DNA from 3 places in the Ancylobacter novellus DSM 506 genome. Region 2 is predicted to be linked to each of the others. Evidence: predicted binding sites of a transcription regulator. Region 2 holds the regulator's gene; each other region holds the start of a gene.
What was found. The regulator PhoB, encoded in region 2, activates phosphate uptake and scavenging genes when phosphate is short. The targets are predictions, from matches to a motif close to TGTCATNNANCTGTCAT.

Region 1 (3,254 bases), 1.9 Mb from region 2:
TCACTTGGCCTTCAGGAACTCGCCGACCTCGAGCAGCACCATCTCGTTGTCGTCGGCCTTGTTCGGCTCGCGCGAGGAGGAGAAGGGCAGGTTGTTGTCGTTGCCCACCACGATGTGCGTGGCGTCCACCACCTCGACATTCTCGATGGTGAAGAAGGGGAAGGTCAGCACGCCGTCATTGAGCGGCTTGCGGGCCTTTTTGTCCGGGTCGGCGATCTTCATCAGGTCGATATGGCCGATCTTGTGCGCCGCCTTGCCGGCGTTCGCGTCGGTCAGCTCGATCTTGTAGATGCGCTTGAACCTGGCGATGTCGTGGAAGCAGTCCGGGCGCTTCTGGCCTTCCGGGCAGGCCTTGTCGGCGGTGCCCTCGGCGTCGTCGCGCTCGATGATGAGCCCCGTCGTGCCGTCGATCATGTTGAAGTCGCCGATGGCGTTGCCGTTCTGCTCGAGGACGTACTGCCACATGCGGCCGGTCCACTTCTGGTTGGCGACGTCGAATTCGAGGATCGGCAGGAAGGTCTTGCCGTCGGCGGTCTTCTGCCAGTCCTTCGTCGAAGCGTCCCAGAGCGGGCCTTCGAGCAGGGCGTAGAGGTACTTGCCGTCCTTGGACGAGGCCATGCCCTCATAGCCCTTGGAGCGGCGGGCGTTGAAGGCCGCGGTCTGGTTCGGCACGCCGGCCGAGGCGACGGCGTAATGGTCGGGCGAGCGCACCGGCGTCTCGCCAGCCACCGTCTCGAACACGCCGAGCACCTTGCCGTTCATGTCGGCCTTGATCAAATAGGGGCCGAACTCGTCGCCGATCCAGAAATTGTCGCCGATGATCTGGAAGCTCTCGGTGTCGAAGTCCGAGCCGGTGAGGTAGCGCTTCTCTGTGCCCTCATGGACGATGCGGAACGGCACCTTCTTGTCGGGGTCGGTGAGGAAGACGGTCTGGAGCGGCTCGAACGTGCCCTTCTCCCAGTCGATCCTGTAGCGGTTGAGGTAGAGCGCCGAATCCGGGCTGTTGGCCTTCGCGCCCATGCCGTTGTCGGTGATGATCCAGAACGAGCCGTCGGCCATCATCTTGATGCCGGAATGGCCCTGGCGCGGCTGGCCCTTGAAGGGCAGCGACACGCCGGTCGGGCGCCCGCCGGACTTGCCTTCCACCGTGCCGGCGGCCTCGACGCGGGTGCCGGTGGTGAACTTGCCGGAGGTCTTCAGGTCGGCCGGTGCGTCGGCCGGCATCTCGATGAAGCTCTCGGCCGGCATCACGGCGTGGCCGGCGAGCGTCGCCGGATAGGTCTCGTCGGCGTGGGCGGAGGTGCCGAGCTGCGTGGCGAACACCAGCGCCAGCGCGGCGCCGGCCAGCAGGGACAGGCGGGAGGAGAGGGGGGACATGGCGGATCTCCTTTGAAATCGGCCGGCGCAAGGCCGGGCGCGATGTCGTGGGCCCCGCCCATGTCCTTCACGCTACGTTACGATGACGGAGCGATGACGCTCCCTCCGTCTTTCGCCGCCCGTCACGCCGTCGCCTGTGCGGGTGCGCAGGCGAGGCAGATCTGCTCGACATGGCGCAAATCCGTGCCGCAACAGCCGCCGAGGATGTGGAGGTTCTTCATCCGGCCCCGCAGATCGCGGTACTGCCGGCCGAGCTCGGCCGGATCGCCGGCGTCGAGGTTCGGCGAGGAATCGAGCTCGGCATGGCTGCGGTGCGAGGCGTTGGCCCGCAGCCCGCGGATGCGCTCCAGCCACGCGCCGCCCTCCGCCACCACATGGTCGAAATGCGTCGGGTGGGCGCAGTTGATCATGTAATAGGCCGGCGTGTTGCCGGTCTCGGCGTCCACCTGCTCGATCGCCTCGCGCAAGGGCTGGCCGGTGGGCAGGCGCCCGTCCGTCTCCAGCGTGAAGGAGATGACGGAGGGTAGGCGCAGTTCCTGTGCGGCGATGGCGACGCCGAGCGCCTCCTCGACATAGTTCATCGTGTAGGCGCTCACCATGTCGGCCGGGCCGTCGGCGAAGATGCCGATCTGCGTGGCGTGGTAGTCCGCCGCCTCGTCGATCGCCATGGCGCCGTCCGGCCGGTAGCCGTCGCCGCGCGGGCCGACCACGCCGCTCACCACGACCGGCGTGGCGGGCGTCTCGTGGCGCTCGCGCAGCGCGACCAGGAGGTCGATGCTGGCGCGGTTGAACCCGGCGAGCGCCTCCTGCGTGAAGCCGAGCTTGTCCGCCCAGTCCGGGCTGGCCCGCCAGGTCGGCGCGTCCAGCACGAATCCGGTGCCGTGGGCACGGGCGAGCTCGGCGAAGCGGGCGTAATAGGCGCGCAAGGCCTCGCGCCCCGCCGCATCCTTCATCAGGTCGATGGAGGCGAAGCAGGGCAGGTCGATGCCCTCGTGGAAGATGAACGTCGTCTCCATGCCGCCGTCCATCAGGAACAGGCGGTCTGAGAGCAGGGGCAGGGCATGGCGATATTTCGCGCCGTACGGATTGGCGTCGGTCATGGTCGTCCTCTCGGGTTGTCTTCTTCGCATTTACTGGCGGAAACCGGACCCGCCCTGGGCCGTGTTGATGCCCCGGATCGGCCCGCCGACCTAGCCGTCTCGCGGTCAAGTCGCGCCGAGATTCTATTTTTACTTGTTTTCTCAAGTATTTGATGGTTCCGTCCACGCCTGCCGATGCGCGCATGACGCGAAGCCGCGCCGCTTTACTGTGCCTGTGGTACAGTTACGTCATGTTGGAAAACACGCCGAAGCGCCGCACCGATACCAGGCAGCGCCTGCTCGAGCTCGCCGAGCAGGCCGTGCTCGCCAAGGGCTTTTCCTCGACCTCCATCGACGAGCTGATCGTCGGTGTCGGTATCACCAAGAGCGGCTTCTTCTATCATTTCCGCGACAAGAACGACCTCGCCCGCGCGCTGCTGGAGCGGCATATCGAGCGCGACCGGGTGTTGCTCGACGACATCTTCCAGCGCGCCGACGAATTGAACGACGACCCGCTGCACGGCTTCCTCGTCGGCCTGAAGCTGTTCGCCGAGATGATGGCGGCGCTGCCCGAGGCGCATCCCGGTTGCCTCGCCGCCACGCTCTGCTACCAGGACCAGCTCTTCGACCGCACCGTGCACGCACTCAACGCCGAGAGCGTGCTCGCCTGGCGCCGGCGCTTCCGCGCCCGTCTCGACGCCATCGCCGAGCGTTACCCGCAACACGAGCCGGTCGACCTCGACGCGCTGTCCGACATGATCGCGACGCTGGTCGAAGGCGGGCTGGTGATGGGCCGCG
Region 2 (3,254 bases):
TGCGCCGCGCCTTCAAGCGACAATACGGCATGACCTTCCTGGAGATGGCGCGGCACCGGCGGCTGCGCGAAGGCTTCGAGACGCTGTCGGAGGGCGGCACGGTGATCGCCGCGCAGCAGGATGCCGGATTCCAGTCGGCAAGCGCCTTCCGGGCGGCCTTCGCGCGGGTGATCGGCTGCGCGCCGGGCGAGCTTTCCACCAAGGGCATGCTGCTGGCGGACTGGATCGGCACGCCGCTCGGCGACATGATCGCGATCAGCAGTGCCTCGCATCTGCATCTGCTGGAATTCGTCGAGCGCAAGGCGTTGCCCACCGAGGTCGCGCGGCTGCGGGCGCGCGCCAAGGGCGATCTCGGCATCGGCAGCTACGCCCCGACCGAGCAGATACGCGCCGAGCTGGCGGATTTCTTTGCCGGCAAATCAGCTCAGTTCCGCACGCCGCTGGCGCTCGACGGCAGCGCCTTCACCCGCGCGGTCTGGGCCGAATTGCAGCAGATACCGGCGGGCGACACCCGCTCCTATGGCGAGATCGCCCGGCGCATCGGCCAGCCCTCGGCGGTCAGGGCGGTGGCGCGGGCCAACGGCGCCAACCAGCTCGCCCTGATCATCCCCTGCCACCGCGTCATCGGCGCCGACGGCGCGCTCACCGGCTATGGCGGCGGCCTCTGGCGCAAGCAGCGGCTGCTGGAGATCGAGCAGCAATATCGGGAGAACGGGGGCGGGGTGGCGGCGGCGGGCTGATCCTGCGCCGAACCCTTCCACTTTCCCTCATCCCCGGGTCAAGCCCGGGGATGAGGGTGGGGTTAGTCGTCATCCCGGCCGGAGGCGGCTTCGCCAACGCGACGTCATGGCCGGACTTGATCCGGCCATCCACGTCTTTCCGCCTGCACCCGGTCCCAAGGCGTGGATGCCCGGCACAAGGCCGGGCATGACGGCGCGCTAGGGTATGGCGGCCCATACACTGTCGCAGGGAGGGCGGAGCGCCCCTCAATGCGCGCGGGCGAACATCTCGTTGAACGAGTAGCCGGAGCCGCGCACGGTGCGGATCGGGTCGGGCTGGCGCGGGCGGTTGAGCGCCTTGCGCAGGCGGCCGACATGCACGTCGACCGTGCGCTCGTCGATATAGACGTCCTGGCCCCACACGCCGTCGAGCAGTTGCTCGCGCGAATAGACCCGGCCCGGCGACTGCATGAGGAATTCCAAGAGCCGGAATTCGGTCGGCCCGAGATGCAGTTCGCGCCCGGCGCGGTGCACCCGCTTGGTCTCGCGGTCGAGCTCGATGTCGCCGGCGCGCAGCAGCGTCGAGATGTGCTCGGGCTTGGCCCGGCGCAGCAGCGCGCGCACCCGCGCCACCAGTTCGGGCACCGAGAAGGGCTTCACCACATAGTCGTCGGCGCCGGTGGCGAGGCCGCGCACGCGCTCGGTCTCCTCGCCGCGGGCGGTGAGCATGAGGATCGGCATGCGCTCGGTCTCGGGCCGGGCCCGCAGCCGCCGGCACAATTCGATGCCGGAGAGGCCGGGCAGCATCCAGTCGAGGATCAGGAGGTCCGGCACGCTCTCGCGCAGCCGGGTCTCCGCCTCGTCGCCGCGGCCGACGCTGTCGACCGCATAGCCTTCGGATTCGAGGTTGTAGCGCAGGAGGAGGGTGAGGGGCTCCTCATCCTCCACGATCAGAATGTTGGTCGGCATCGTCGCGTTCCCGCTCGTTCGCGGCTCAGGCCAGGAACGCCACGCTGGTCAGGCTGCTGGTGTCCTGCTTGGGCCGTTCCTCGGTGAGGAGCTGCCCGGTGACGAGATAGTGCACGGTCTCGGCGATGTTGGTGGCATGGTCGCCGATGCGCTCGATGTTCTTGGCGCAGAACAGGAGATGCGTGCACAGCGAGATGTTGCGCGGGTCCTCCATCATGTAGGTGAGGAGCTCGCGGAACAGCGAGGTGTAGAGCACGTCGACCTCGCCGTCGCGCTGCCAGACTTCCAGCGCCTTGGCCTCGTCGCGGCTGGCATAGGAATCCAGTACCATCTTCAGCTGCTCGAGCACGATGCCCGACATGTGCTCGACGCCGCGCACCAGCTTCTGCGGGTGGAACTCGCCGGTCAGCGCCAGCACGCGCTTGGCGGTGTTCTTGGCGAGGTCGCCGATGCGCTCGAGGTCGTTGGCGATGCGCATGGCGGCGACGATCTCGCGCAGGTCGCCGGCGAGCGGCTGGCGGCGGGCGATGGTGAGCACCGCCTTCTCCTCGATCTCCCGCTGCAGCAGGTCGATCGGGCCGTCGAGCACGATCACCTTCTGGGCCAGCTCGGCGTCGCGCTTGACCAGCGCCTGGACGGAGTCGGCGACGAGACGCTCGGACTGCCCGCCCATCTCGACCACGCGGCGGCCGATTTCCTTGAGGTCGGTGTCGAACGACGAGACGATATGTTCGGTCATGGGTCTGGCCTCTCTCGTCGCCGGCTCAGCCGAAGCGGCCGGTGATGTAGTCGCGGGTGCGGGCTTCGCGGGGATTGGTGAAGATCTCGTTGGAGGGACCCGCCTCGATCAGCTCCCCGAGATAGAAGAAGGAGGTGATGTCGGCGCAGCGGGCCGCTTGCTGCATGTTGTGGGTCACGATGACGATGGTGAATTCCTGCTTCAGCTCGTCGATCAGGTCCTCGATCTTCGAGGTCGAGATCGGGTCGAGCGCCGAGGTCGGCTCGTCGAGCAGGATCACTTCCGGGCGCACCGCGATGGTGCGGGCGATGCACAGGCGCTGCTGCTGGCCGCCGGACATGCCGAGCGCCGAGGTGTGCAGGCGGTCCTTGGTCTCTTCCCAGATGGCGGCCTTGCGCAGGCACCACTCGACGCGCTCGTCCATCGCCGCCTTGCCGAGGCTCTCGTGCAGCTTCACGCCGAAGGCGATGTTGTCGTAGATCGACATCGGGAACGGTGTCGGCTTCTGGAACACCATGCCGATGCGCGAGCGCACGACGGTGGAGTCGAGCTGCTTGCCGAGCAGGTCCTGGCCGTCGAACAGGATCCTCCCTTCCGCGCGCTGGCCCGGATAGAGCTGGTACATGCGGTTGAAGACGCGCAACAGCGTGGACTTGCCGCAGCCCGAGGGCCCGATCATCGCGGTGACGCGCTTCTCGGGGATCTCGAAGTTGATGTTCTTCAGCGCGTGGTTGTCGCCGTAATAGAAGTTGAGCTTCTCGACCTTGAGCTTGGGATCGGCCGACGGCGCGGTGGCGCGGTTGACGGCGGAAGCGATGTCGATCGAC
Region 3 (3,254 bases), 600 kb from region 2:
GAGGTGCTCCCCCGGACTTGCTCCGGGGGAGCCTCGAAGGATGGTCGTTGCAGAGCACCCGGACGAACATCCTTCGAGGCCCGACCTTCGGCCGGGCACCTCAGGATGAGGTTGATCGGAGCGGAATTCGGAAAGCCGCGCCGGCCCTCTATCCTCCGTGGCGCGGCGGCGACGCCTCACCGTTGCGTGCGCGGCGACACCCGAATGTGACTGGTCCCGGCGTCCGCGGCGTCCTATTGCCTAGGGCCGGACGCGATCGGGCCATGGCCCTCCGGATCTTGGCTCCGGATCTTGGCCCGTATCGGCGATCCGTCTCAGAGCTGTGCGACGAGACCGCGTGCCGGATCAAGACGATCCGGCCAGCGTGGGCTCAAGCCTCTCTTTTTGTGCTCGCGCCGAGGACGACCCGCTCGACATGTTCGCCCCCACCGCCGTAACCGCCCCGCCCCTGCCCATGCGTGCCGCCCTTCCAGGTGGCGACCGGGTGGCGCGGATCGGGTTGGTGCTGCTGGCTCTGGTGCTGATCCTGCCGGCCGCCGCCCATGCCGAGGATGCCCCGGTCAAGCCGGTCTCCGCCCCCAAGGCGATGGTGGAGCTCTTCACCAGCCAAGGCTGCTCGGCCTGCCCGCCCGCCGACAAGCTGATGGGCGAGCTGGCGGAGCGTCCGGACGTCATCGCCCTCACTTTGGCGGTGGACTACTGGGACTATCTCGGCTGGAAGGACACGCTGGCCAAGCATGGCCATTCGCTGCGCCAGAAGGCCTATGCCCGCATGCGCGGCGACGGCAAGATGTTCACCCCGCAGGCGGTGGTGAACGGCCGCATCATGGCCATCGGCTCGGACCGCTCGACATTGGAGCGCACGCTCTCGACCATCGCCCGGCCCACCGTGCCGGTGGCGGTGAACAAGGACGGCGACAAGCTGAAGATCAGGATCGGCGCCGCGCCGGGCTCGGGATCGGGCGAGGTGTGGCTGTGCCCGGTGGCGAGCCAGATGAAGGTCGACATCGGCCGCGGCGAGAACGAGGGCACCAGCATGACCTACCACAATGTGGTACGCGGCTGGACCAAGCTCGGCGACTGGAACGGCGGCGAGGCGAGCTTCGAGGCGACCGTGCGCCGTCTGCCGGGCGACGCCACCGATGCGGTGGCGGTGTTCGTGCAGTCGGGCTCCTCGACCGAGCCCGGCGCCATCCTCGGCGCCACGCTGCAACCCCTGCACTGACCGGCTGCGCCGCGCGCGGCAAAGGATGCGACCGGTAAAGCCGGCCCCGACGCTTGCGGCAAAGAAAAAGGGCCGGCAGAGCCGGCCCTAAGAGCAATTCGGGGATTGAACCTAGAACTAGCGTCAGGCCGGCCCACGAGCGCCGCGGGGGGCTGGGGGGCTGGGAAACCGATGCGCCACGCGAACCGGCCCAACGCTATGGTTAAGAGATTGGAAGCCCCGATGGGCGCCGCAACGGCTGAATTCGGGCAGCTCTGTGATTTCTCTTGACGAGGCCGTGAACAACGCAGGGTAAAGCGCATGAAAGCGGCTTGAAGGTGCCCGCACAGCGGTGGATCATAACAGGCGAATGACTAAGTGAGTCCGGGTGACCGGCCATTGCCGGGACACAGAGCCCCGAGTGGCCAAGCCGGAGGAGCCGCGTGGCGGAAATCGACCCCATACAATTGCCGGTCGCAGGTCGTGCCGACCTCGTCACCTTCGACCGGCGCGAGCTCGACCGGATCCTCGATCTCTACGGGCGCATGGTGGCGCTGGGCGAGTGGCGCGACTACGCCATCGACTTCACCAGGGACCGCGCCATCTTCTCCATCTTCCGGCGCTCGACCGAGGTGCCGATCTACCGCATCGAGAAGGACCCGCGCCTCGCCCGCCGGCAGGGCGCCTACACGGTGGTGTCGCAGACCGGCCTCATCCTCAAGCGCGGCCATGAGCTTTCCCGCGTCATCGCGGTGCTGGAAAAGCCGCTGCGTGCGGTAAACTGAGCACGGCTGACCTTTTCGACCGGAGACCAGAATGCGCAACCTGACCGTTGCCGCCACCCAGATGCACTGTGACTGGGATGTTGAGGGCAACATCGCCCGCGCCGAGGGATTGGTGCGCGAGGCCGCCGGGCGCGGCGCCAAGCTCATCCTGCTGCAGGAGCTGTTCGAGACCCCCTATTTCTGCCAGGACCAGCTCTACGAATTCCTCGAGCTCGCCTCGCCCTTCGAGGGCAACAAGCTCGTCGCGCATTTCGCCGCGCTGGCGAAGGAGCTCGGCGTGGTGCTGCCCGTGAGCTTCTTCGAGCGCGCCGGCAACGCCGCCTTCAACAGCCTCGCCATGGTCGACGCCGACGGCTCCATCCTCGGCCTCTACCGCAAGAGCCACATCCCCGACGGGCCGGGCTACACCGAGAAGTTCTACTTCTCGCCCGGCGATACCGGCTTCCGGGTGTGGGACACGGCGGTCGGGCGTATCGGGGTGGGCATCTGCTGGGACCAGTGGTTCCCGGAATGCGCGCGCGCCATGGCGCTGCTCGGCGCCGAGGTGCTGCTCTATCCCACCGCCATCGGCTCCGAGCCGCATGATGCGAGCCTCGATTCCTCCGGCCACTGGCAGCGCGTGATGCAAGGCCATGCGGGGGCCAACCTCATGCCGCTGATCGCGTCCAACCGCATCGGCACGGAGGCGGGGCGCAACGGCACCTCCCTCACCTTCTACGGCTCGTCCTTCATCGCCGACCCGACCGGCGCCAAGGTCGCCGAGGCGGGCCGCAGCGGGCAGGAGGTGCTGACCGCCACCTTCGACCTCGACGCCATCGCCCATCAGCGCCATAGCTGGGGCGTGTTCCGCGACCGCCGGCCGGAACTCTACGGCCCGCTGCTCTCGCTCGACGGGCGCGCGCTGACGCGGAAGGCCGGCTGGGCATCATGAGCGAGACCCTGACGAGCCTGCCCGCCGCCGACGGCTTCCGCATGCCGGCGGAATGGGAGCCGCATGCCGGCACCTGGATGATCTGGCCGGAGCGGCCGGACAATTGGCGCGAGGGCGCCGCCCCGGCGCAGGCCGCCTTCGCCGAGGTGGCGGCGGCGATCGCCCGCTTCGAGCCGCTGACCATGCTGGTCTCCGCCCGGCAATGGCGCAATGCGCGCGACATGCTGCCAGCTTCGGTGCGGCTGATCGAGACGACGAGCGACGATTCCTGGTGCCGCGACAGCGGCGCCACCTTCCTCGTCGACGCCGCCGGCCGGCTGCGCGGCGTCGACTG

Region 1: SNOV_RS06830 (esterase-like activity of phytase family protein) is a predicted target of PhoB. The motif match lies at 1,460-1,476, and genes of this name have one in related genera.
Region 3: SNOV_RS17330 (DUF2794 domain-containing protein) is a predicted target of PhoB. The motif match lies at 1,564-1,580, and genes of this name have one in related genera.

What each region holds. Positions count from the first base shown of each region.
Region 1 is NC_014217.1:1,430,878-1,434,131, forward strand. Features, by position in the region: gene SNOV_RS06830 (esterase-like activity of phytase family protein) at 1-1,377, opposite strand; gene SNOV_RS06835 (homocysteine S-methyltransferase family protein) at 1,500-2,477, opposite strand; gene SNOV_RS06840 (TetR/AcrR family transcriptional regulator) at 2,708-3,254, shown strand, end outside.
Region 2 is NC_014217.1:4,274,475-4,277,728, reverse strand. Features, by position in the region: gene SNOV_RS20135 (bifunctional transcriptional activator/DNA repair enzyme AdaA) at 1-740, shown strand, start outside; gene phoB (phosphate regulon transcriptional regulator PhoB) at 987-1,688, opposite strand; gene phoU (phosphate signaling complex protein PhoU) at 1,714-2,427, opposite strand; gene pstB (phosphate ABC transporter ATP-binding protein PstB) at 2,453-3,254, opposite strand, start outside.
Region 3 is NC_014217.1:3,672,755-3,676,008, forward strand. Features, by position in the region: gene SNOV_RS17325 (DUF1223 domain-containing protein) at 416-1,225, shown strand; gene SNOV_RS17330 (DUF2794 domain-containing protein) at 1,648-1,989, shown strand; gene aguB (N-carbamoylputrescine amidase) at 2,021-2,920, shown strand; gene aguA (agmatine deiminase) at 2,917-3,254, shown strand, end outside.